Regions from separate parts of the Rahnella sp. ATs2 genome, predicted to be linked through region 2. Evidence: predicted binding sites of a transcription regulator. Region 2 holds the regulator's gene; each other region holds the start of a gene.

Region 1 (8,123 bases), on a different contig from region 2:
GCAACGTCTGAAAGTGGCAAGGCGTTGTCCCACCCCCGCTTCTGGTATAAATATGAAAAATAAAATTATTGCAGCAGGCGCTTTGATGGCTTTGTCCTACAGCGCGACCGTGCTCGCTGATGATAGCAAGGGCGAATTTGTTTCTGACTGGTGGCACCAGAGTGTTAACGTCGTAGGCAGCGCAGATACCCGTTTCGGGCCGACACTGCGTAACGATGTTTACCTTGAATATGAAGCGTTTGCGCACAAAGACTGGTTTGATTTCTACGGCTATATCGATATTCCTAAAACCTTCGGCGCCGGTAACGGTAACGACACCGGTATCTGGGATAAAAACGGTTCTCCGCTGTTTATGGAAATCGAACCGCGTTTCTCTATTGATAAGCTGACCGGCACTGATCTGAGCTTTGGCCCGTTCAAAGAGTGGTATTTCGCGAACAACTATATCTACGATATGGGGCCGGACAGCGAAAACCGTCAGAACACTTGGTACATGGGTCTGGGCACCGATATTGATACCGGCCTGCCGATGAGCCTGTCTCTGAACGTGTATGCAAAATACCAGTGGGAAAACTACAACGCTGCCAACGAAAACAGCTGGGACGGTTACCGTTTCAAAGTGAAATACTTTGTTCCGCTGACACAGTTGTGGGGTGGCAACCTGAGCTACATCGGGTTCACCAACTTCGACTGGGGCTCCTCACTCGGTGATGACGATATGCGTGACGTGAACGGCAACAAAGCACGTTCCAACAACTCTATCGCCTCAAGCCATATTCTGTCCCTGAACTACACGCACTGGCATTACTCGTTCGTGGCGCGTTACTTCCACAACGGCGGCCAGTGGGCTGACGGCGCAGAGCTGAACTTCGGCAACGGTAACTTCGATGTGAAGTCCACCGGCTGGGGTTACTACGGCGTGATCGGCTACAACTTCTGATCCCCGAATCTGACCTGTAAAACCCGGCTTATGTCGGGTTTTTTGTTTTTATTTCCCAACGATCATTGAGTGTGCAGGGAACTTTTTTAGCTATTGCGCGAAAAATGTACACAAGGGGAGGCGATCCCAACGCGCCGTTGTGGCATAATGCGCGCCAAATCACATTTCCCAATTAAGAGCGAGCGTTGTGCTAAGTACTTACAACATCACCATGCAATTCGGCAGCAAGCCGTTATTTGAAAACATTAACGTGAAATTTGGCGGCGGTAACCGTTATGGCCTGATTGGCGCGAACGGTTGTGGCAAGTCCACTTTCATGAAGATCCTCGGTGGCGATTTAGTGCCTTCTGGCGGTAACGTCGTTCTTGATCCGAACGAACGTCTGGGTAAATTACGCCAGGATCAGTTCGCCTTCGAACAGTTCAGCGTGCTGGACACCGTGATCATGGGCCACACCGAATTGTGGGAAGTGAAGGAAGAGCGCGACCGCATTTACGCCATGGCGGAAATGAGCGAAGAAGACGGCTACAAAGTGGCTGATCTGGAAGTCGCTTACGGTGAAATGGACGGCTACAGTGCAGAATCCCGTGCCGGCGAACTGCTGCTGGGCGTAGGCATTCCTGTTGAGCAACATTATGGTCCGATGAGCGAAATCGCGCCGGGCTTTAAACTGCGTGTGCTTCTGGCGCAGGCACTGTTCTCCGACCCGGAAATTCTGCTGCTCGACGAACCGACGAACAACCTGGACATCGATACTATTCGCTGGCTGGAGCAGGTGCTGAACGAACGTAACAGCACCATGATCATCATTTCGCATGACCGTCACTTCCTGAACATGGTGTGTACGCACATGGCGGATCTGGACTACGGCGAACTGCGTGTTTATCCGGGCAACTACGATGAATACATGACGGCGGCAACGCAGGCTCGTGAGCTTCTGACAGCTAATAACGCCAAGAAGAAAGCGCAGATTGCTGAACTGCAATCGTTCGTTAGCCGCTTCAGCGCCAACGCCTCTAAATCTAAACAGGCAACGTCCCGCGCCCGTCAGATTGATAAAATTCAGCTCGATGAAATCAAAGCATCCAGCCGTCAGAACCCTTACATGCGTTTCGAGCAGGACAAAAAACTGTTCCGTAATGCGCTGGAAGTGGAAAAGATCACCAAAGGTTTCGACAACGGTCCGCTGTTTAAAAACCTCGGCCTGATGCTGGAAGTCGGCGAGAAAGTCGCGATTCTGGGTGCCAACGGTATCGGTAAATCGACCCTGCTGAAAACGCTGGTCGGTGAGCATGAGCCTGAAAGCGGTTCAGTGAAATGGTCTGAAAACTCTAAAATCGGTTATTACGCGCAGGATCACGAATACGAATTCGACGATACCCTGAACGTATTCGACTGGATGAGCCAGTGGAAATCCGAGAAAGACGATGAGCAGGCTGTACGCGGTGTGTTAGGCCGTCTGCTGTTCGGTCAGGACGATATCAAGAAGAAAGTGAAAGTGCTTTCCGGTGGTGAGAAAGGTCGTATGTTATTCGGGAAACTGATGATGCAACGTCCAAACATCCTGATTATGGATGAACCAACCAACCACCTTGATATGGAATCCATCGAGTCACTGAACATGGCGCTGGAAATGTACGAAGGAACGCTGATCTTCGTTTCCCACGACCGTGAATTCGTCAGCTCACTGGCAACGCGTATTCTGGAAATGACACCGACCCGTGTGATTGATTTCTCTGGTAACTACGAAGATTACCTGCGTAGCCAGGGCATCAATTAAACCTCGTCATCCTTCAAGCTGTCTCTGCGTTGGCTTTCCTCACAAACCCCGGTCACATACTGATGTATGCTCCCGGGGATTTGTTCAGTTGCCGCCTGGATACAACTCGAATGATTTAGAGGTTCTTATTATTTAAAAACCGCCGCCGATAAAGGCGGTTTTTTTGTGTCTGGATTTACCGATTCAACAATCACCACACACTTCACAATGCGGATCTTTGATCAGTTTCATTTCGCGAAACTGCAACGTCATGGCGTCGAACATCAGCAGTTTTCCGCGTGGGGTTTCGCCAAATTTTGTCAGCAGTTTGATGGTTTCCATCGCCTGCAAGCTGCCGATGGTGCCGACCAGCGGGGCCATGACGCCAGCTTCCACGCAGGTCAGTGCATTTTCACCGAATAACCGGCTCAGGCAGCGATAGCAGGGTTCCTGCGGCTGGTAGGTAAATACGCTGAGCTGACCTTCCATACGGATAGCGGCGCCGGAGACCAGCGGTTTTTTCTGCGCGAAACATTCACTGTTCAGCTGATTACGCGTCGTGACATTGTCGGTGCAATCCACCACCACGTCGCAGGCGGCGATCAGTTCGCGTAATAAATCGTCATCCGCCTGAGCATTTACCTGATTTAAGCGGATGTGCGGATTGATTGCCGCCAGCGCTATGGCGGCGGAGTCGACTTTCGGCATCCCGATCCGCGCGTCAGTGTGCAGCGTCTGGCGTTGCAGGTTTGAGAGCGATACCGTATCGAAATCCAGCAGCGTTAATGTGCCGGTGCCTGCCGCCGCCAGATATTGCGCGGCGGCGCAGCCTAAACCTCCCAGCCCGACAATCAGCGCGTGGCTGGCTTTCAGCTGTTCCTGCGCATCAAAATCAAACCCTTTCAGTACTATCTGGCGGTTATAGCGCAGGGTTTCAGCGTCCGTCAGTTCCGGCAGAGTCGCCATGTTCAGCTCCGCAGCAGCGCGTTAAAAGGCTCGACTTCAACGATTTCGCCAGCCGTAACATTGTCGCGTTCACGCTCAAGCACGATAAAACAGTTAGCCTGGCTGAATGAGCTGAAGACGTGCGATCCCTGATGGCCGGTAGTGCGCACTTCCAGCTGACCTTCTGCATTGGTGCTGAAAATACCGCGCTGGAAATCGAGGCGTCCCGGCGATTTTTTCAGCGGCGTTACGGCTTTCGCTTTCAGACGTGGCGGGAACTGCCAGGCACTGTGACCGGAAAGCTGAGCGATAAATGGCTGAACCAGCTGATAAAACGTCAGTGCAGCCGACACCGGATTACCCGGCAGTCCGCAGAACCAGCTGTCTTTCAGTTTTCCGAAAGCAAACGGTTTGCCCGGTTTCATGGCCAGTTTCCAGAAACCAATTTCGCCCAGTTCGTCCAGCATCTGTTTGGTGTAATCGGCCTCACCGACGGAAACACCGCCGCTGGAAATTACCAAATCGGCAAATTCATTGGCTTCTTCAAACGCTTTACGCAATGCCTGCGGATCGTCGCGGATAATGCCTAAATCCAGCACCGTACAACCGAGTTGCTCCAGCATCAGACGCACGGCAAACCGGTTCGTGTCATAAATCTGGCCTTCCTGCAGAGGCGTACCGACAGGTTGTAGCTCATCACCGGTGGAAAATACGGCGACTTTCAGCGGCTTCCAGACTTGTACTTCAGTCACGCCAAGGGACGCCAGCAGCGGTAATTCTGCTGCACCCAGACGCACGCCAGCAGGCAAAACGCTGTCGCCTTGCTTAATGTCGTCTCCGGTCAGGCGGATATTCTGGCCTTTTTGCGCCGTTGCAGTGAAACGTATCCCCGCGTCTGAAACTTCTGCCTGTTCCTGCATGATCACTGTGTCGGCACCGGCCGGAACCGGCGCACCGGTCATGATGCGGATACAGGTTCCGGCAGGCCATTCGCCATGAAAAGGCGCGCCGGCAAAGGCTTTTCCCGCCACCGGCAGGACGGCACCCTCGTGCAGGTCTTCAATGCGCAGGGCATAACCGTCCATCGCGGAGTTATCAAAAGGCGGGACAAAAATCGGGGAAAGCACCGGTGCCGCAGTAATACGGCCAGCGGCGGTTGCCAGTGGCAGCGATTCGGCATCCTGCGCTGTTTTTTTCGGAACGTAAGCGCGCATTTTATCCAGCGCTTCCTGAAGTGAGATCAAGCCTGCAGTGTTGAATTCCATCAAAATTCCTTAGTGATTCAGCCCGGCCACGCGGGCGTACTCACCGGCGACGGACGGGAAAATGGGGCATGAGCATAGTATGACAGAGAATCGGGACGAACCAAAAATCGCTGAAGGCGTAAAAACTTCGTGGGGATTTCTGAAAAATTGAGATCGATCCCAAAAATACGGATGTAACGCGGTTATCATAGTTACCGTTATTTGTGATTTGTGTCACATATCTGTCATATACACAGGAATAACCGGTGCTTAAAAAAAATCGCCATCAGGCCATCCTTCAGTTGGTAGAACAACATGAAGTGTTACAGGTTAGCGAACTGGCACAATCGCTGGATGTGAGTCTTGAAACGATCCGACGTGATTTGAGTGAAATGCAGGACAAGGGATTGATTTTACGCCGCCATGGACGCGCGCGTCGTCTGGCCGCTCAGCCTGAAACATCCTGGCTAAACAGTTTGCAGCGCTGCCCGCAGCTTTAAAGGCGCAGCTAAATAAGAAAAGGGAAGGCTTTTATGCCTTCCCTTTTTTATGCATGAATTTATGCGTAGTAAATGTTATGCCGCCATTTCGCGGTGGATTTTTTCCGCTTTACTGCGCACACCGGCGATGATCACCGCCAGCACCAGCAGAACGTAAGATACGGTCGCGATATTCAGCGCCCAGAACAGGCCGTATTCGCGATAAATGAATGATGAGAAGGAAGCGAAAATCAGCGTACCGACGGAAGCCGTCGTCAGCAGCGCAGAGGTCAGCGTAGGAGGTGAGTTTTTCACCTGCAGGCTGCCGTAGCTCATCAGGCCGGAGAACATACCGGAGTTACAGAAGCCGAACAGGCCAACCGCAATCATCACCAGCGTGGTGTTTTCGTTGTGTGTCACCACAAACAGGCTGATTAACCCGACGATGGCCGACGCAAACAGGAAGGTACGCAGTTTCACAAAACGCACGGTGAACTGGTTCAGGAACAGGCCAATCGCTTTCACCATCCAGTAAGTGGTGATGTAGATCGCCGCTTTGTCAGTGTCCAGACCGAAATGCTCATGCAACCAGCTTGGCATCCACAGGGTGAAAACCAGTTCGCTGAAGACGAAGGCGAACAGGGCAAAACACAGCACGTACGCCGCGAAGCCCCACGGCTCTTTCGCTTCCCGCTCGCTTTTCGCCACTTTTTCCGGCTGCGCAACGGTCGGGAATTTCTGACCCACACACAGCAGGATCATCAGCACGCTCAGCGTACCCATGATGCCGTACATCGCCAGCCAGCTCGCGCCATGCTTGAACAGGAAACCGAGCACCAGAGACAGCGTCATGCCGGAAAGCGCAAAGAAGAAGTCGGTGAAGATTAAGTTGGCGGAACGCTTTTTCGGGTCGTCATTAATACGCACAACTAGATAGCTGCCAATCGACATCATCAGGCCAGCTGTCGCACCAATCAGGAAAACGCCGATGCCGAACAGGGTAATCGACGGCATCACGAACAGCGCGATACAGGTCAGGATGGTGACAATTGACCCGGTGATCAGCTGCTTGCCCAGATCGAACTTACGCATCAGGATGCCACTGATCATAATCGGCAGGAATAAACCGATGTTCATCAGTGAGAACATGAGGCCGATAAAGGCCGGATCTTTATTAAAAGCCGTCGCGACTGGCCCGATAACAATACCCAGAGTGGAGACGAGTCCCCCTGTAAAAAAGTAACTTAGCCACGAAATCACATTAAGACGCGGGCGGTTATAAACAGTTTCCATAAACTGATTTCCTAAAAAGAGAAAATAAAAAGTCGCGGTAAGCTTATCCAGAGGTGCTTTTGCCGCGATTAGGACGTTTATTATTGCTGTTCTCTGGTGATTTGTCCCGCATGTATATTCAATTGCAGCATTTGTTTTTCCTAAACAATCTAAGCAATTAGCGCCATTTTGGTGGCGATGCATTTCTGCTTTACATACTGTAGCGGGCTAAATATAGTCAAAAAACAGGTCAACATCTTCCATACATAAATACAACATCGAAAGGTGCAGTGCTAATGAGTTCTTCTACTGATAATTCAGCGGCTTCCGTTTCGAACAAGAAGCGTCCGGTCATCGCTATTCATGGTGGTGCCGGGGCAATAACCCGTGCGGCAATGAGCGCCGAAAAAGAACAACTTTACCTGGCCGAACTGGAAAGGATTGTCAGTGCCGGGCAGGCGATTCTGGCCGCGGGTGGCAGCGCACTGGACGCCGTAACTGAAGCTGTGCGCCTGCTGGAAGAATGCCCGTTATTTAATGCCGGTAAAGGTGCGGTATTTACCCATCAGGGTACGCATGAATTAGATGCCTGCATTATGGATGGCCGCACGCTGGATGCCGGTGCGATTTGCGGCGTCAGCCATATCCGCAATCCTGTTATGACCGCCCGTAAGGTGCTGGAAAACAGCCCGCACGTCCTGTTCACCGGTGCAGGCGCAGAAGATTTTGCCCGTGCCAATGGTCAGGAAATGGTGGAACCAGCGTATTTCTTCACTCAGGAACGTTATGACCAGTTGCAGCGCGCCATCGCCGCGGATACCGGCGTAATGCTCGATCACGACGGGGCGACTCTGAATGCTTCAGGCGACCCGATTGATCCGGAACGTAAATTTGGCACCGTAGGCGCGGTGGCGATAGATGAATTCGGTGATCTGGCGGCGGCAACATCGACCGGCGGAATGACCAACAAACAGGCCGGACGCGTCGGTGATTCGCCGATTATTGGCGCCGGTTGTTACGCCAGCAACAATACGGTGGCGATTTCCAGCACCGGCACAGGTGAAGTGTTTATGCGTACCGTCGCTGCTTACGACGTGGCGGCGCTGATGGAATACGCCGGTTTAACGCTGGCAGAAGCGACACACAAAGTGGTGCAGGAAAAATTGCTGCCACTGGGCGGGAGCGGCGGGATGATCGCCGTCGATAAATTTGGCAACGTGGAACTGCCTTTCAACAGTGAAGGTATGTATCGCGGCTTTGCCCGCGTGGGCGAAGCACCTGTCGTCAGTATTTACCGCTCATGACCCATTCCCTGACTCTGCCTCCCGACCACGTTCTGGCGGTCAGCCAGCTCAGCGTGCAGTTCGCGCATGAAGGGCACATCATCCCGGCGGTGAATCAGCTCAGTTTTCACGTGAAGCGCGGCGAAACGCTGGCGATAGTCGGTGAATCCGGCTCAGGTAAATCCGTTACCTCGCTGGCGC
Region 2 (8,123 bases):
CAGGGCACCGAATACGTTGATTTCGCCGGTGGTATCGCGGTGACGGCGCTCGGGCATTGCCATCCGGCACTGGTAAAAGCGTTACACGAACAGGGCGAAACCCTGTGGCATGTCAGCAACGTGTTTACCAACGAACCCGCGCTGCGACTGGCTCAGAAGCTGATCGACGCGACCTTTGCAGACCGCGTATTTTTTGCCAACTCCGGCGCTGAAGCCAATGAAGCTGCTTTTAAACTGGCGCGTTATTACGCTTCCCATCGCCACAGCCCGTACAAAAGTAAGATCATTGCTTTCCATAACGCTTTCCATGGCCGCACATTGTTTACCGTTTCTGTCGGCGGTCAGCCAAAATATTCCGACGGCTTCGGCCCGAAACCGGCTGACATTGTCCACGTGCCGTTTAACGATCTGGACGCGGTAAAAGCGGTCATCGACGATCACACCTGTGCGATCGTTGTCGAACCCGTTCAGGGTGAAGGCGGAGTCACTCCGGCCACTAAAGAGTTCCTGCAAGGGCTGCGCGAGCTTTGCGATAAACATAATGCGCTGCTGGTACTGGACGAAGTACAAAGCGGCATGGGGCGCAGCGGTAAGTTGTTCAGCTATATGCATTACGGCGTGACGCCGGATATCCTGACCACCGCCAAAGCGCTGGGCGGCGGCTTCCCGGTTTCCGCCATGCTGGCAACCGAAGAAGTGGCCTCGGTGATGGAACCGGGCAAACACGGCACCACTTACGGCGGTAACCCGCTGGCCTGCGCCGTCGCTGAAGCCGCACTGGATATCATCAATACGCCAGACGTGCTGGCCGGTATCAACGAGCGTCGCGAGAAATTTATCAGCGCGCTGGAGGCCATCAATCAGAAATATCACATCTTCAGCGAGTTCCGCGGTCAGGGTTTGCTGATTGGCGCTGAGCTTTCCGACGCGTTTAAAAATCGTGCAGGCGAATTCCATGCCGCCGCCGCCGAATTCGGCCTGATGATGCTGGTCGCCGGACCGAACGTCATGCGGTTTGCGCCCTCGCTTGTTATCGACTTCGCGGATATTGAAGAGGGGATGGAAAGGTTTGAGAAAGCGGTGGGGAAAGTTTGTGGGGGGTGAGCCCCACGGCCCTATCTTTGCAACTGACTGAGTAAATTTCGGTTTTTCAATAACGGTTATCACAAGGCCTTGTGCGCCGAAACCGAGCAGAGGGGAAAGGCTTTTCCCCTCTGCACTCCCCTCGCTTTTTTACTGCGCGCTGCCGCAGGCATGACGGACATGTGCTGGTGCATTCGTGGGTGGCGCAAAATGTCATCGCTAAGCGATTCCCGAATTTCAGGCTTCGAGCCTCTGGTCTCGAACCGTTCATTCGGTGCCATTTTTGAGCACGCCAATCAACTTATCTAAAAGATAAAAAACAGTCTGCCGTTGAATTTGAGATCCTGCGGGCGATTCAGAAATCTTGCCGAACGGAGCGGCCTGAAGACCCAGGGCTTCAGGACCGGGAGAGGGAACCGCGCAGCGGCAAGATTTCCAGCCTGTCGCAGCGGTTGCTGAAACATAGCCAGCGAGCGGAGCGCGTGTTGAAAAAGCGAGGAGGAATCCAAAGGAGGAAAAGCACTTTCTTCCTTTGGGCGGTTTCGGCGCAGCGCGTTAAGTGATCCCCGTACTTGAGAAACCGAAATATTCTCCGATTAGCTTTAAAAAGCAGTCTGGCTGCAAGCCAGTAAAACGGGGATTTGAAAGGGGCATTCCCCTTCACGCCTTCCGCGTCAACCAGATCCCATGATGTGGCCTCTGCTTCCACGCCAGTGACGAAATAGTATGCATCACGCTGAGATGTGAAATCACACGCCGCAGGTGGCGTTCCATCTCGGTCAGGGGCATATCAGGATGCAGTTCCGGTGCATTGATCAGCGTGTTCTCATTGCCCGGCCCGTCATAAAGCAGTCGCTGCTGACAACTTTGCAACGCAATTTCACAGGTCTGTAAATACTCCGTCGCCAGTTTCTCCGGCAGCATGTAATGCTCGCGGGCGAGAATGGTCATTGCGTTGATGTGCTCGACAATGAACTGGCTGTGCGTCACCCACAGGCGCATATCCGCCAGATAATGCGAGTTAAAGCCGGGCTCCTGCATGGCCTGATTCAGTGACGTGAAAAGCTTGTTGTGCGCCTGATTGACCTGCATGCGGGTGTAGGCAAGCTTCGAGGTATCCGGATTTTCCTCAAGCAGTAAGCGGATAGCATCCTGAAAGGTTTCCAGCGCCTGGTGCGCATTCTGGCGCAGTAATCCGCTTTGCCATTGCGGCCACAGCCAGATGGTGCCGCCGAACGCCAGGGCGCAGCCGATCAGCGTATCCACCAGCCGCGGTACCAGAAAATGCACGCCGTTCATCGCCAGCAGTTGCAGGGTATATACCGCCGTCACGGTCATGCCGACCATCGCCAGCCCGTAGTTTTTACGCAGCACGGTATACGACACCAGCGTGACGATCAGCATACACATCAGCGTGATGCCTTCGGGTAATTCCAGCTTCAGCAATCCGGCGGCAATCAGCAATCCGGCCAGCGTGCCCAGCGCACGGTGCTGGATACGCACGCGCGTGGCGTTATAACCGTTCTGGCTGACCAGCATGATGGTCAGCAAAATCCAGTAGGGCTTGGGCAGATTAAAGAACAGCCCCAGGCTGCTGCCAATCGCCAGAATGATCCCCAGACGGGCGGCATTGCGCAGGGCGACAGATTTGAAGGAAAGATAGCTTTTCAGCGCAGGCCAGAAGGGTAAACGCGGCTGAGTGTTCATCAGGTCACGTTTGTACAACGGGCGCTGTGTCCGCAGCAGGCGTGCAATGCGGCTGAAGTGGTAGTAGCAAAACTGGCCGACCGGGTTCTCAGGATTGCGCGCGGCGATTTTCTCCAGCGCGGCCAGCTCGTTGGCCATCGTAAACCGCGCGGATAAACGGTGATAAAGAATGTCGTCGGCGATGACCCGCAGACGGGCGGAAATCACCTGCGCATTACGGCGGATAACCGCTTCGGCGTGGCTTTCTTCCACCAGCTTCTGCACTTCTTCCGGCTGATGCAGGCTCACCGTGATGTGCTCCTGCAAATCAAGCGCGACCTGAAAACGCTGAAACAGTCTTTTATGGTGATGATGATGGCCGTGTTGCGGCAGCATGTGCAGTTGCTGATAGAGCAGGGCAATCAGGTCGATGACCTGCTGCTGGCGCGTCAGCAACGGGGGTAACGCGGTTTCAGGATCGGTGTGTTGCGTCAGCAGGCTGTATTTAGCTTCGAAGTAATCCGCGAGTTGCAGATAGAGCTGGCTGAGCGTTTCGCGCATCGGCTGTTCTTCCGATATGCGAAACCACGCCCAGTTAAATAATCCGTACCAGGCCGTACCGGCGGCGAAAAGCACCGGCGCCTGCCATATCGGGCGAACGCCGACCATACTCAGTGTAAAGATGGTCGCCACCAGCGCGCCGGGCAACAGCCGCGCATGCAACGGGCTGATTTCGCCGGTCACGCCAAGCAGTAATGCCAGCGACAACATGATGAGCGGCAGGGGAATGTGCCAGCTTTCCAGCATCACTTGCAACAGAATGCTGCTCACGGCAAAGAGCGTTCCGCCAATTATCAGGCGTTTGAAAAAGCGTTTATGCGGAGTATCGAGGCCCGCGACGTTGCAGCAGGCAGGACAAAGAGAGAACAGCAGCCCCATTTGCAGATTGCCGAACAACCAGCAGATACCAACGGGCAGGCACAACACCAGCGTCTGGCGCAGCGCGTAGTTAACTTCCGGATGGTAAAACAGTCTTCGCCATAGCGTCATGGATAAAGCTTAGCCCATAAAAAAGGCGCGACAGTATTCTGCCGCGCCGATTTTTAAGGGATTAACGTGTGCCGTAAACGACAATCGTTTTACCGTGTGCCGAGATCAGACTTTGATCTTCAAGCATTTTGAGAATACGTCCGACTGTTTCACGTGAACAACCGACGATTTGGCCGATTTCCTGACGGGTGATCTTGATTTGCATCCCGTCCGGATGGGTCATCGCATCAGGCTGTTTAGCCAGATTAAGGAGAGTTTGAGCGATACGCCCTGTTACGTCGAGGAAGGCCAGGTTGCCGACTTTCTCTGACGTCACTTGCAGACGGTTTGCCATCTGCGCGGAAAGACGCATCAGAATATCCGGGTTAACCTGAATCAGCTGGCGGAATTTTTTATAAGAAATTTCAGCCACTTCACAGGCAGTTTTTGCACGAACCCACGCACTACGTTCCTGACCTTCTTCGAAGAGTCCCAGCTCGCCGATGAAGTCACCTTGGTTAAGGTAGGACAGTATCATTTCTTTGCCTTCTTCATCCTTGATAAGGACAGCAACTGACCCTTTCACGATGTAGTAAAGCGTTTCGGCTTTTTCACCCTGGTGAATCAGCGTACTTTTAGAAGGATACTTATGTATATGACAGTGAGACAGGAACCATTCAAGAGTCGGGTCTGTTTGTGGCTTGCCGAGAACCATTTGCTATTATCCTCTGTTGTTATCGCTGCCCAAAATCACAGGGCTCAGAGTTCCCTGTACGGCACTTCATAAAAAAAGCGCCCTTTCAGCATATAACTCCCCAGAAATGCTGCAAGCGGGTGTCGGAGTGAAACAGCCTGATTATTGCCGTTATCACCGTGGGTTCTGTTCTTAAACCGCGAAAACCGTCACCGCAATTCACTGGAAAGTATGTTTCGGCTTTGTTTGTAGCACAGGTTTGCAATGCTGTCTTCTGTTGTCTCGCTTCAGCATGATGGCGATCGGGTTACGTTGCCAGATTTTAGGTGAAAGGGTACTCTGGGAGCGGAATTCGACGAGTTTATTCACCGGGAGAATAGTTCATGCACGCACGCGTAAAATGGGTAGAAGGGCTGACGTTTTTAGGCGAGTCAGCGTCAGGCCACCAGATTTCTATGGATGGTAATGCGGGCGATAAAGCACCCAGCCCGATGGAAATGCTGCTGATGTCCGCAGGCGGTTGCAGCGCGATTGATGTGGTGTCTATTTTGCAAAAAGGCCGTAATGACGTGCGTGATTGTGAAGTCAAGCTGACCTCACAACGCCGCGAAGAAGCGCCGCGCCTGTTCACGCACATCAATCTGCATTTTATCGTCACCGGTAAAGATCTCACCGATAAGATTGTCGAACGTGCCGTTAGCCTGTCTGCGGAAAAGTACTGCTCTGTGTCCCTGATGCTCGGCAAAGCGGCGACCATCACGCACAGCTTTGAAGTGATCAGCGTCGAATAAGTTACGACCAGTCATACGCGTGGCACTGGCTGCGCAATAAATCCAAAAATCGCCGCGCGGCAAACGTCAGCGGCGATTTTTGCGAGTAAAGCACGCAATATTCCGCCTGCGGCAGGGTATCGATATTGAGCACACTCAGCCTGTCCTGCAATCCGAACGGCGCTTTCATCGCCCGCGCCACAATGGTCAGATAATCAGACTGCAACACCATATTTAGCCCGCACACCACCGAATCTGTATGCACCGGCATTTCCGCTGCCGGCTGATGAAATCCTCCCATCGATACCCTGATTTGCTGGTAATACCCCATATCCGTTTCGGGCAACAGCCAGCGCGCATCCTGTAATTCCTCCAGAGTTGTGGAGCCTGCCAGCGGATGTCCACGCCGGGCGATAACGCAGAAAGGTGCGCTGAACAGTGGCTCACGTACCAGATCTTCCAGCGGAAATCCCGGCCCGGCGGTACCGACCGCGAAATCCAGTTTCCCTTCGCGCAGTGCAGGTAATAACGTGGAAAGTTGCCCTTCTTTGATCAGCAGTTTGGACTGCGGAAACTGCGTCTTAAATTCTCCTGCCAGTCCGGGAAAAACCGTCAGCGCCAGCAGCGATGAAAATCCAATGGCGACGGAGCCCTGCGAATATTGTTCGATCTGGCGAATTTCATCGGCGGCGCGCTCAAGCTCTTCGAGGATAAATTGCATACGCTGTGCAAATGCCCGCCCCGTTTCGGTCAGCGTCATCCCCTGATTGCCACGCACGATCAGCTGCGTATCGAGCGTTTGTTCCAGTTCACGCAATGTTCTGCTGACCGCCGGTTGTGACTGATTCAACGCCCGCGCCGCGCCGCGAATACTGCCGCTGCGGATAACCTGCTGGAATACCTTCAGTTGCTGCAATTTCGGCAAATAGCGCATCACGATCCCTATCAGTAAAAAGCATCACCCGCCCAAAAATTGCATCTTATGGTCACGCTGTAAAGCTGATAGCGTCAGGATCGCGAAAAATAATATGTTGTTATTCAGTTGATTACGTGATGCATGTCGCATTTTACGATTCATCCGGCAGTGAGAAAATCTGACGTGGTGATAACAAAAAGGGATATCCGCTATGAAAAGTCGTTCCCTGATGATCTTCCTGCTATTTGTCGGTTATGCCGTGGTGTATATCGATAAAACAGTGATGGGCTTTGCGCTGCTGCCCATCGAGCGCGAATTTAATCTGCAACCTGAACAGCTGGGGTATATCACCGGCATTTTCTTCCTGGCCTATTCGCTGTTTCAGATCCCTGCGGGCTGGCTGAATGACCGGTTCGGCTACAAAAAAGTGCTCGGCATGTCGCTGTTCTTGCTGGGCGGCTTCGCGCTGTGTTTCGGAACGCTGGGCCTCAGCCTGGGATTACTGGTCACGTTCCGGTTTCTCTCCGGCGTCGGCCATTCCGGCTATCCTGCGTCCTGCGCCAAAGCCGTAGTGTCTAATTTCGCAGTTGAGAAGCGAACCTTTGCGCAGTCGATTTTGCTGTCTTCCGCCGGACTGGCGATGACTGCCGGACCGCTGATTGCGGTTTACAGCCTGGATCATCTTGGCTGGCGCGGATCGTTCTCCATTCTCGGATTGCTGGCTTTTGCCATCGCCGTAGCGATTGTGATTTTTGTGCCCAATCCGCCGGAAGCACAAGCCCGTACCGGCGCGAAAACTGGTTATCGGGAGTTGCTGAAAAACCCGATTGTCCTGCTGCTGTTTGTCTCAATTTTCTGCATCAACATTCCGTCTTACGGCCTGATGGCGTGGTTGCCAAAATATCTGGTCCAGCAGCGCGGTATGTCACTCGACGTGTCAGGCATGGTGGTCGCGACCGGCGGGCTGGGTATCTGGATTTCTTCACTGGCAACCGGCTGGCTGGTCGGACGCTATATGCAGGGCAAAGAGCCGAAAGTGATTTTCTGCTGCGCACTGCTCAGTGCGTTGTGTATCTGGCTGGTGTTTACGTCGGCATCGGCGGTTACCGCCGGGTTGTTCCTGTTCCTCGGCTACGTTTTCCTGATGGCGTCCTTTGTGACCGTCTTTACGCTGCCGATGAAACGCCTGCCTTCTGACGTCATGGGCGCGGCGATGGGGATCATTAATACCGGCGGGACTCTCGGCGGATTTGTGGCGCCGATTGCGATGGGATATCTCATCACCGCCAGCCACGGTTACCTTTCTACATTTGTATTTCTGGCGCTGGCGATGGGGGTGGCCGGTCTGGCTATCCTGCCGCTGGCAATAAAACCTCGTGCGCCAATGCGCGATGTGGCTTAACTGAGGAGAAGAGTGATGACTTTTAATTTCGAAGCAATGCTGGCTGAAGTCAAAGCGGACGTCCTGCGCTGGCGCAGACATATTCATGCCCATCCTGAACTCTCTTTTCAGGAGCATAAAACGGCGGCGTACATTACTCAGCAACTGGAAAGTTTCGGCGGTCTGACCCTGACACATCTGACGCCCAACAGCGTGATTGCCGATCTGAAAGGGGCGCATCCGGGGCCGGTATATGCGCTGCGGGCGGATATCGATGCCCTGCCGATTCAGGAGGAGAACGATGAACCTTTCTGCTCAACGGTCCCCGGCGTGATGCACGCCTGTGGTCATGATGCTCACACCGCAATGTTGCTGGGTGCGGCAAAAGTGCTGACCCAATGTCAGTCTGAGTTGCATGGTTCTGTGCGGTTTATCTTCCAGCATGCCGAAGAAGTGCCACCGGGCGGGGCGCAGGAACTGGTGGATTTAGGCGTGCTGGATGGCGTTGAGAAAATCTTTGGCCTGCACGTGATGCCTAATTCTCCGACCGGTGAAGTGGGGCTG
Region 3 (8,123 bases), on a different contig from region 2:
TTCCTCGCGACTCAGCACCACGCCGCCGTAAGTGCGGATCACTGCGCCCTCTTCTTCCAGCAGGGTGAGATCTTTACGAATAGTGGTGCCGGTTGTGGCGAAATGCGCGGCGAGATCGTCCACCGCCGTCTTTCCAAATTGCTGCAAGTGCTCCAGTATCGCCGCCTGCCGTTGCTTAGGTTTCATCACGATTTTCGCTCAAATTTTAAGATAAATTCACTGCCATCATTCTTTTTGAAAGATAATAGCTTTTAAAGTGAAAATATCATGATTTCGGTTCAATCGCTAATGATAGTGCAGTTTGAATATTCGGATCTTTCGGGAAGATCACACCTGTCATCAATTGTTCCCGGCTCATGCCATTAAGCGATGAAACCGGCTGAGGGCTGGCAAAAATCGTCAGGCCGCGCAGTAAAAATCCGTCACAGACTTTTTCCTGTTGATCGAAAGCCAGCGCCAGCACCACTCTCGGTTTGAAACGTCCGCCGGAACGCCCGACGCCCACATTGCCCTGCAAACACAACTTGTCGAATGCCCGGTTAAAGCGCTGCAACTGCCACCAGCCCAGCGCGATTTGCGCCACCCAGGCCAGCACCGCACAGAGGATTAATGCCGAAGTCGGGGTCATCTTTTCTCCTTAACATGACTTTCTGAGTAACATGATTTGCTCATTAAAATAGTCATCCGCCCCTGCAAAACAGGGGCGGATGGCATCAGAACATCACCTGACCACCGGTGATATTGATCGACTGACCGGTGCAATATGAAGCTTTATCGCTGGCGTAAAACAGCAGCATATCCAGCACATCCTGATAGTCGCACCCGCGTTTCAGCGGCACTTTATCAATGTAATATTGCTCGACTTCATCGGCCTTAATGCCAAGCTTTTTGGCGTACTGCGGCAATAATGACTGGAACATCGGCGATTTGAGCAAATTACCCAGCATCAGTGAATGCACGGTGATGCCATATTCCGCCAGATCCAGCGCCAGAGACTGCGTCAGCCCGACGCCGCCGAATTTTGCCGCGCTGTAACCGGCATTATGTTTGCTGCCCACTTTGCCGGATTTAGAGTTGATCTGGATAATCCGTCCCGGAATACGGTCGCGGATCATCAGACGGGAAAACTCACGGGCACAGAGGAAATACCCCACCAGATTGACCTGCAGTGAGAGATCAAAGTCGTTGAGAGCGAAGTCGGTGATCGGCGATGCTTTCGCCATTCCCGCGCTGTACACCAGCAAACTGACCCTGCCAAACGTCTGATCCACCGCTTTCGCCAGTTGCTCTACGCTGGCCTCATTCGTGGCATCGACCGTAAATCCGAATGCCCGATCCTCACCAAACTGCTGGTTAATCTGTTCTGCCACCGACGCGGCATTCTTCTCATTGAGATCCGCCACCGCCACGCGATAGCCGGATTCAGCCAGCCCCTGACAGAGAAATGCGCCCAGCGTCTGTCCCCCGCCGATCACGACTGCAACCTGTTCCATAACTGACTCCTGATTCTGATAGTTAATCGATAAATTTCAATACGCTGCCCAGCGGAATATCGTCGGGCGTGGTGCCTTTTACATGGACGCTGCCGGGGAATTCAGCCTCGGCACTGCCGTCAAAACGCAGGGTGATATGCCCCAGCTCGCGCAGGTTTTGCATCGCCACGTCGCCCACGGCGGTCACCGGATATCGCACATCGGCAAGTTCCATGTAAGCGCCGCGGTGCAATTCCCCTTCGGTTTTCCCGTGCTGATGAATGAAGCAATAGTCCTGAATGTCTGCCGGTGCGCCTTCACGGAAGGTGATCAGCATCTGGTCGGTCAGCGCCTCACGCGCGAAGTCGCCGATTTGCGTGATAGTGGTCTGATAAATGGTTTGCACGATGACTCCTTACTGATAGATGAAAGCGGAAGCGGCCCAGGCGATAAGTACCGTCGGTGCGCCGGTCAGAAAACGGCTGACCAGCACCGAGGGCACGCCAACACGCACGGTGTCCTGTTTGGCTTCGGCCAGCGACAATCCGACGGGAATGAAATCGCAGGCCGCCTGAGCGTTGATGGCGAAAAGTGCAGGCAGCGCCAGATGTGGCGGGATATTGCCCAGCCCGATCTGCACACCCACCAGCACACCGATAACCTGCGCAATGACCGCGCCGGGGCCGAGGAAAGGAGATAGCAGCGGGAAGGAACAGATCAGCGCCAGCATCACCAGCCCGACCGGGCTTTTCGCCAGCGGCGTCAGCCCGTGCGCCACCAGATCCCCCAGCCCGGAGGCCATAATGATGCCGATCAGCGCCGCCACGAACGCCATAAATGGCAGGATGGTTTTAAGTACGGTATCAATCGTGTCGCGTCCGGCCTGGAACAACACGGCGACGCCGGAGCCCATACCCATACCGACTTTCGCCAGCAGGCCGTCGCTCTGTTCGGTGATTTTTTTGGTGGTGTCGTAGTCGCGCCCTGCCGCAGACGCAGCCGGTTTCGGCGTCGTCGTTACCGGTTCCGCGGCGTCTGTGCTTTCAATAACAATGTCATTCTCGCGGACACCGGAAACGTAAATGTCTTCGGTAATAAACTGCGCCAGCGGGCCGGACTTGCCGGTCGAATGGATGTTTATGGTCGGGATGCGCCGTTTAGGATAAATGCCGCAGCGCAGCGTGCCGCCGCAGTCGATAACCGCCACACCGATTTCTTCCGCAGGAGGTTCGCCTTCTTTAAAACCATCCACCGTTTCCCAGCCGGTCAGTTCCGCCAGCTTGTCGACAATCGCCGGGCGCGTGCCCGCCGTGATATACACCACTTTTTTGCCGGGCACCGCGTCAATCAACAGCGGACCACCCCAGCCACCTTCACCCCGGTTAATACGGATCGTAACGCTCATTTTCTGCTCCGGTTTTTAGAATTGGATTTTGAATAGACTGGAACCTGCCTACAGCTGCACCTGACGATCCAGCTGAATGCCCATCTTGCGTTCGAAGATGCGAGTGGTGAGATCCGTTATCCAGCCGCGGAAGAAATTGGTCACCATACCGACCAGGAAATAACTGACGGCCAGCGGTCCGAGCGGCAGTCCCAGCGTGGTCAGCCCGCTGGCAACGCCGAGATACACAAACAGTTCGCCGGGGTTGATGTGCGGGAAGAGACCGTTCATGGAATGGCAGCTGTAAGAGCCAGCGGCGTAATAGCTGGGTTTGTAGATTTCGGGCATAAAGCGCCCGAGGCTGAGGGTCATCGGGTTGCAGAAAACAAAGGTGCCAATCACCGGCAGCAGCAGGTAGCGCGAAATCGGATTGCCAGCACAGCGCTGTGCCAGACGTTCGATTCGCCGTTGTCCGACAAAAACAATCAGCGCGTTCATGACTACCAGCAAACTGATTAAGAGAGGCAGGATGCCGGTGACCATCCCGACAAACACCTCACCGCCTTTTTGAAACAGGCCGATAAACCACTCGGCACCGTGCGTTATTACATCAATCATCATCTTCTCCTGTAGGGGATCGTGGGTTTACGCTTTCATGTTTTGTTACTCCACGCTGAAAATATAATCATTATGAATTTATATTAATTATATATTGATCACATTTTGAAAGTTTAACCTTTCAATTTGAAAGATTGATAATCAAGAGGCATTACAGGAAGAAGAAGGGAGCAGGAAGAAAGAGGGGTGAGACTGACCGGAGGAACGTCTCAGGCCAGCTTATTTTTAGAAACTTTTAAGAAACTACAGAAAGTAAAACCCGTTACGCCGACACCGTAAATCCAAGCATCATGCCGGTATCTTCATGTTCCAGCAGATGACAGTGCGCCATATAAGCATGTTGTTTATTGGCCAGATGGTTGAAGCGGACCAGAACTTCACTGCGGGCACCCTCAACGCGCACGATATCTTTCCAGCCCTGCCGGTGCGGCGGCACAGGCTGACCATTTTCAGAAAGAATACGGAACTGCGTGCCGTGGATATGGAAAGGATGCAGCATCATGTCGCCCTCGCCGGAAATAGTCCATTTTTCGTACTGGCCTTGTTTCACATCGAAAGCGGGCACATTCATGTCATAGGCTTTGCCGTTAATTTTGTTGCCCTGCATGAAGTCGTAACCGGCGGACGATTTGCTCATATCCATACCCGCCATGCTGCCGTGACCGTCATGTTCTGAACCCGACATGCCCGGCATTGCTGCCATATCGCCGCCGCCATGATCCATGCTCATGCCAGCCATCGCATTGTGGCCATAGCGTTTCATCAGCGCCGCCATACCCTGCTGGTCCAGTTGCGGATCCATCATCAGTTGCAGCCAGCGGGTTGGCAGATTATCGACGGACACCAGCGCAGGCAGCGGCACCAGCGTGTCCGGCAGAGAACTGCCGCTTTGCGTCAGCGTCGGCTGAATACGCAGCACCGGCAACGGTTTGTCGAACGGTGCCAGCGTCATACCCATCTGTTTCACCGGCAGCGTAACCAGATCAAAGGCTTTGCCGTCGCTGCAATCAATCAGCACTTCAAAACGTTCGCCCATCAGCAAGGATAAATCGCTGACTTTCACCGGTTCAGGCAGGAAACCGCCGTCGCTGGCGATGACGTACATTGGCCGCTGGTCACTGGTGGCGATGTGCAGCGAGCGCGCATTACAGCCATTGAGCAGACGAAAACGCATCCAGCCGCGGGAAATACCGTGCTGCGGATAAACTGCGCCGTTGGTCAGCATATGTTGCCCGAACCAGCCGACAGCCGCGGTCATCACGTCCATCTGATAATCTATCTGTCCGGCGTCGTTCAGGCGTTTATCCTGCAAAATGACCGGAATATCATCCACGCCCCAGCGTTTCGGGATCTGCAACAGGTCGCTGGCTTCATCTTCAATCAGCACCATACCGGCCAGACCCATCGCCACCTGATAACCGCTGGTCTGATGCGGATGCGGATGGAACCAGCAGGTCGACGCTGGCTGATCGAGTGTGAAACTGACTTTTCTTTTCTGACCCGGAGCGATCAGTGCCTGAGGGCCACCATCGACGTCACCGGGGATTTCCAGCCCGTGCCAGTGAACGGTGCTGGCAACATCCAGACGGTTATTAACGGTGACATCGACCTGTTTGCCGCGACGGATACGCAGCGCCGGGCCGAGAAGATTACCGTTAACGCCCCAGGTTTCGGTGTTAACACCGGGCAAAAACTGGCTCTGACCGCGCTGCAACGTCAGCATAATAGCGTTGCGGATATCCGGTTCCAGCAGCGCAGGAATGGGCAATGCAGGGCGGTCTGCGGCGAGCGCGAAGCGGCTCCAGCCGGGCAGCGTACTGGCGGCCCCCATCAGGGTTGTCCATTTTACGAAATCACGACGGTTCATTTTTCAGTCCTTATGAGGGCAATTGCCAGACGGATGGCGTGAGCGTGCCATAATAGTACGACAGCCTAACCCTTCCCCTAAGGGGAAGGTCAAGCGGCTCAGCGGGAAAAGAAATTTGGTGCCGCTCAGTGCAAATATGGTAACGTCCTTTTAACTGTTTGTGAGCCAAGTCTTTCTGACTTTCTATCTAAAAGAACAAGAACACGCCGATGAAAAAAACAACATTGTGTTTACTATTACTGTCGCTGCTTGGCTTCTCGTCCGCCAGTCAGGCGCTGAGTGAATCAGAAGCGGAAGATCTGGCGGACCTGACTGCCGTTTTCGTTTATCTGAAAAACAACTGCGGTTACGAACAGCTGCCGAATACCCAAATCAAACGGGCGATCGTGTTTTTCGCCCAACAAAACCGCTGGGATCTGAGCAATTACAACAGCTTTAATATGCAGTCGATGGGCGAAGACAGCTACCGCGATCTGAGCGGGATTGCCGTCCCTAAACCGACCAAATGCAAATCTCTGGCGCGTGATTCCCTGAGTCTGCTGGCCTACACCAACTAATTTTTAAGCCTGTTTACGCGCTTTGCGCTCCGTCATTTTGTTGCCGGAGCCGCTTCCCCTTCCCTCTGTTACCCGTACCACGTTTGCCTCAGCTACACTTAACCTAAACGGGTTTGTCTGAAACCGTGCATGGACCGGCAGAGTTAGCTATCATGTGCGCCCATTTTTATGGCTGCGATTGATCAGGAGAAACCACAACATGTCCCAGAGCTCGTCATCCAAAGAAATATGGTATGAGACGCTGCACGCCCATTTTGGCCAGTACTTCAGCGTCGATAAAGAGTTATACCGAGACAAAACCGAGCATCAGGATCTGGTGATTTTCGAGAATGCCGCGCTGGGTCGCGTGATGGCGCTCGACGGCGTGGTGCAAACCACTGAGCGTGATGAATTCATCTATCACGAAATGCTGACCCATGTGCCGTTGTTCGCCCACGGCAACGCGAAAAAGGTGCTGATCATTGGCGGCGGCGACGGCGCAATGCTGCGCGAAGTGTGCCGCCACAAAGGTGTGGAATCGGTGACGATGGTGGAAATTGATGCCGGCGTAGTGGAGTTTTGCCGCCAGTATCTGCCAAACCATAATGCCGGTGCCTATGACGATCCGCGTTTCAACCTGGTGATCGACGACGGTGTGAACTTCGTTAATCAGACCGCTGAAACCTATGATGTGATCATCTCCGATTGCACCGATCCGATCGGTCCCGGTGAAAGTCTGTTTACGTCGGCGTTCTACGAAGGCTGTGCCCGTTGTCTCAAACCGGGCGGCATTTTCGTGGCACAAAATGGCGTGTGCTTCCTCCAGCAGGATGAAGCGGTCAACAGCCACACCAAACTGAGCCACTATTTCAGTGATGTCAGTTTCTATCAGGCCGCGATCCCGACCTATTATGGCGGCATCATGACCTTTGCCTGGGCGACCAACAGCCCGGAATATCGCCAGATCGACAGCGCAACCTTGCAGGCGCGTTTTGACGCCGCAGATATCACCTGTCGTTATTACAATCCGGCGATTCATCACGGCAGCTTTGCCCTGCCACAATATTTACTGAATGCCCTGTCAGCCGCGCGCTGATACTGCATCCATAAGGGGGTGAACTAAATTGCAAAAGCTGAAACTGCATGGCTTCAACAACCTGACCAAAAGCCTGAGTTTTTGTATCTACGATATCTGCTACGCCAAAACCGCAGACGATCGTGATGGCTACATTGCCTACATTGACAAAGAATATAACGCTAACCGCTTGACGGAGATCCTCACCGAAACCTGCTCGATCATCGGTGCCAATATCCTCAACGTGGCGCGACAGGATTACGAACCACAGGGCGCCAGCGTCACGATTTTAGTGAGCGAAGAGCCGATGGATCCGCGTGATGTCGATAACACAGAACATCCGGGTCCGTTGCCGAATTCCGTGGTCGCACATCTGGATAAAAGCCATATCTGCGTGCATACCTATCCGGAAAGCCATCCCGAAGGCGGCCTGTGTACTTTCCGCGCTGATATTGAAGTCTCGACCTGTGGCGTAATTTCACCGCTGAAAGCGCTGAACTATCTGATCCATCAGCTCGAATCCGACATCGTCACCATCGATTACCGCGTTCGTGGTTTTACCCGCGACGTGAACGGCGTGAAACACTACATCGACCATTCCATTAACTCGATTCAGAACTTCATGTCGCAGGATATGAAAGCGCTGTACGACATGATGGACGTCAACGTGTATCAGGAAAATATCTTCCACACCAAGATGTTGCTGAAAGAGTTCGATCTCAAACATTATCTTTTCAATGCCAAACCGGATGAACTGAGCGCGCAGGAGCGTAAGGAAATCACCGATTTGCTGTACAAAGAAATGCAGGAAATCTATTACGGTCGCAATCTGCCGTCAGTCTGATCAGGGCTGAATAAAGAAAAGGCCGGACATGAGTAAAATGTCCGGCCTTTTTTTGTATAGACAAATTCTGATATTGAATATTCTCCCGACTGAAACTCAATAAGCATCACTTAAGTAAAATAACTTCGCCTGTATAAGAACCGGCTATACTCCTTAAGGCAAATTAATATTTAAAGAGTGATTAAATCCTTATTTAAGTCAAATTAATCGCCAATCGATCTAACAATTAAGCCAAATTTCAAAAATAATATACAACCTATAAATCAAATATAATTCATGTATAACCAATAATTTAGCTTATGGCAGATCAAAAGATCGCTTTTTTCT

Evidence for each region. The regulator CRP, encoded in region 2, controls carbon source genes, mostly activating them, when cyclic AMP is high. The targets are predictions, from matches to a motif close to ATGTGANNNNNNTCACAT.
Region 1: a site for CRP is predicted at 1,088-1,105, ahead of ACJY2G_RS08395 (ABC-F family ATPase). Genes of this name have one in related genera too.
Region 3: a site for CRP is predicted at 3,561-3,578, ahead of srlA (PTS glucitol/sorbitol transporter subunit IIC). Genes of this name have one in related genera too.

Annotation. Positions count from the first base shown of each region.
Region 1 is NZ_JBLYPL010000006.1:268,994-277,116, forward strand. Features, by position in the region: gene ACJY2G_RS08390 (nucleoside-specific channel-forming protein Tsx) at 53-940, shown strand; gene ACJY2G_RS08395 (ABC-F family ATPase) at 1,128-2,720, shown strand; gene moeB (molybdopterin-synthase adenylyltransferase MoeB) at 2,904-3,665, opposite strand; gene moeA (molybdopterin molybdotransferase MoeA) at 3,668-4,909, opposite strand; gene ACJY2G_RS08410 (DeoR family transcriptional regulator) at 5,155-5,388, shown strand; gene tsgA (MFS transporter TsgA) at 5,464-6,660, opposite strand; gene ACJY2G_RS08420 (isoaspartyl peptidase/L-asparaginase family protein) at 6,936-7,943, shown strand; gene ACJY2G_RS08425 (dipeptide ABC transporter ATP-binding protein) at 7,940-8,123, shown strand, end outside.
Region 2 is NZ_JBLYPL010000013.1:16,082-24,204, reverse strand. Features, by position in the region: gene argD (bifunctional acetylornithine/succinyldiaminopimelate transaminase) at 1-1,104, shown strand, start outside; gene ACJY2G_RS15250 (YccS/YhfK family putative transporter) at 1,744-3,819, opposite strand; gene crp (cAMP-activated global transcriptional regulator CRP) at 3,881-4,513, opposite strand; gene ACJY2G_RS15240 (OsmC family protein) at 4,876-5,283, shown strand; gene ACJY2G_RS15235 (LysR substrate-binding domain-containing protein) at 5,285-6,196, opposite strand; gene ACJY2G_RS15230 (MFS transporter) at 6,390-7,580, shown strand; gene ACJY2G_RS15225 (amidohydrolase) at 7,596-8,123, shown strand, end outside.
Region 3 is NZ_JBLYPL010000005.1:224,366-232,488, forward strand. Features, by position in the region: gene srlR (glucitol operon DNA-binding transcriptional repressor SrlR) at 1-186, opposite strand, end outside; gene gutM (transcriptional regulator GutM) at 266-628, opposite strand; gene srlD (sorbitol-6-phosphate dehydrogenase) at 714-1,493, opposite strand; gene srlB (PTS glucitol/sorbitol transporter subunit IIA) at 1,516-1,878, opposite strand; gene srlE (PTS glucitol/sorbitol transporter subunit IIB) at 1,888-2,877, opposite strand; gene srlA (PTS glucitol/sorbitol transporter subunit IIC) at 2,926-3,474, opposite strand; gene cueO (multicopper oxidase CueO) at 3,737-5,341, opposite strand; gene ACJY2G_RS06980 (YacC family pilotin-like protein) at 5,551-5,898, shown strand; gene speE (polyamine aminopropyltransferase) at 6,098-6,973, shown strand; gene speD (adenosylmethionine decarboxylase) at 7,002-7,796, shown strand.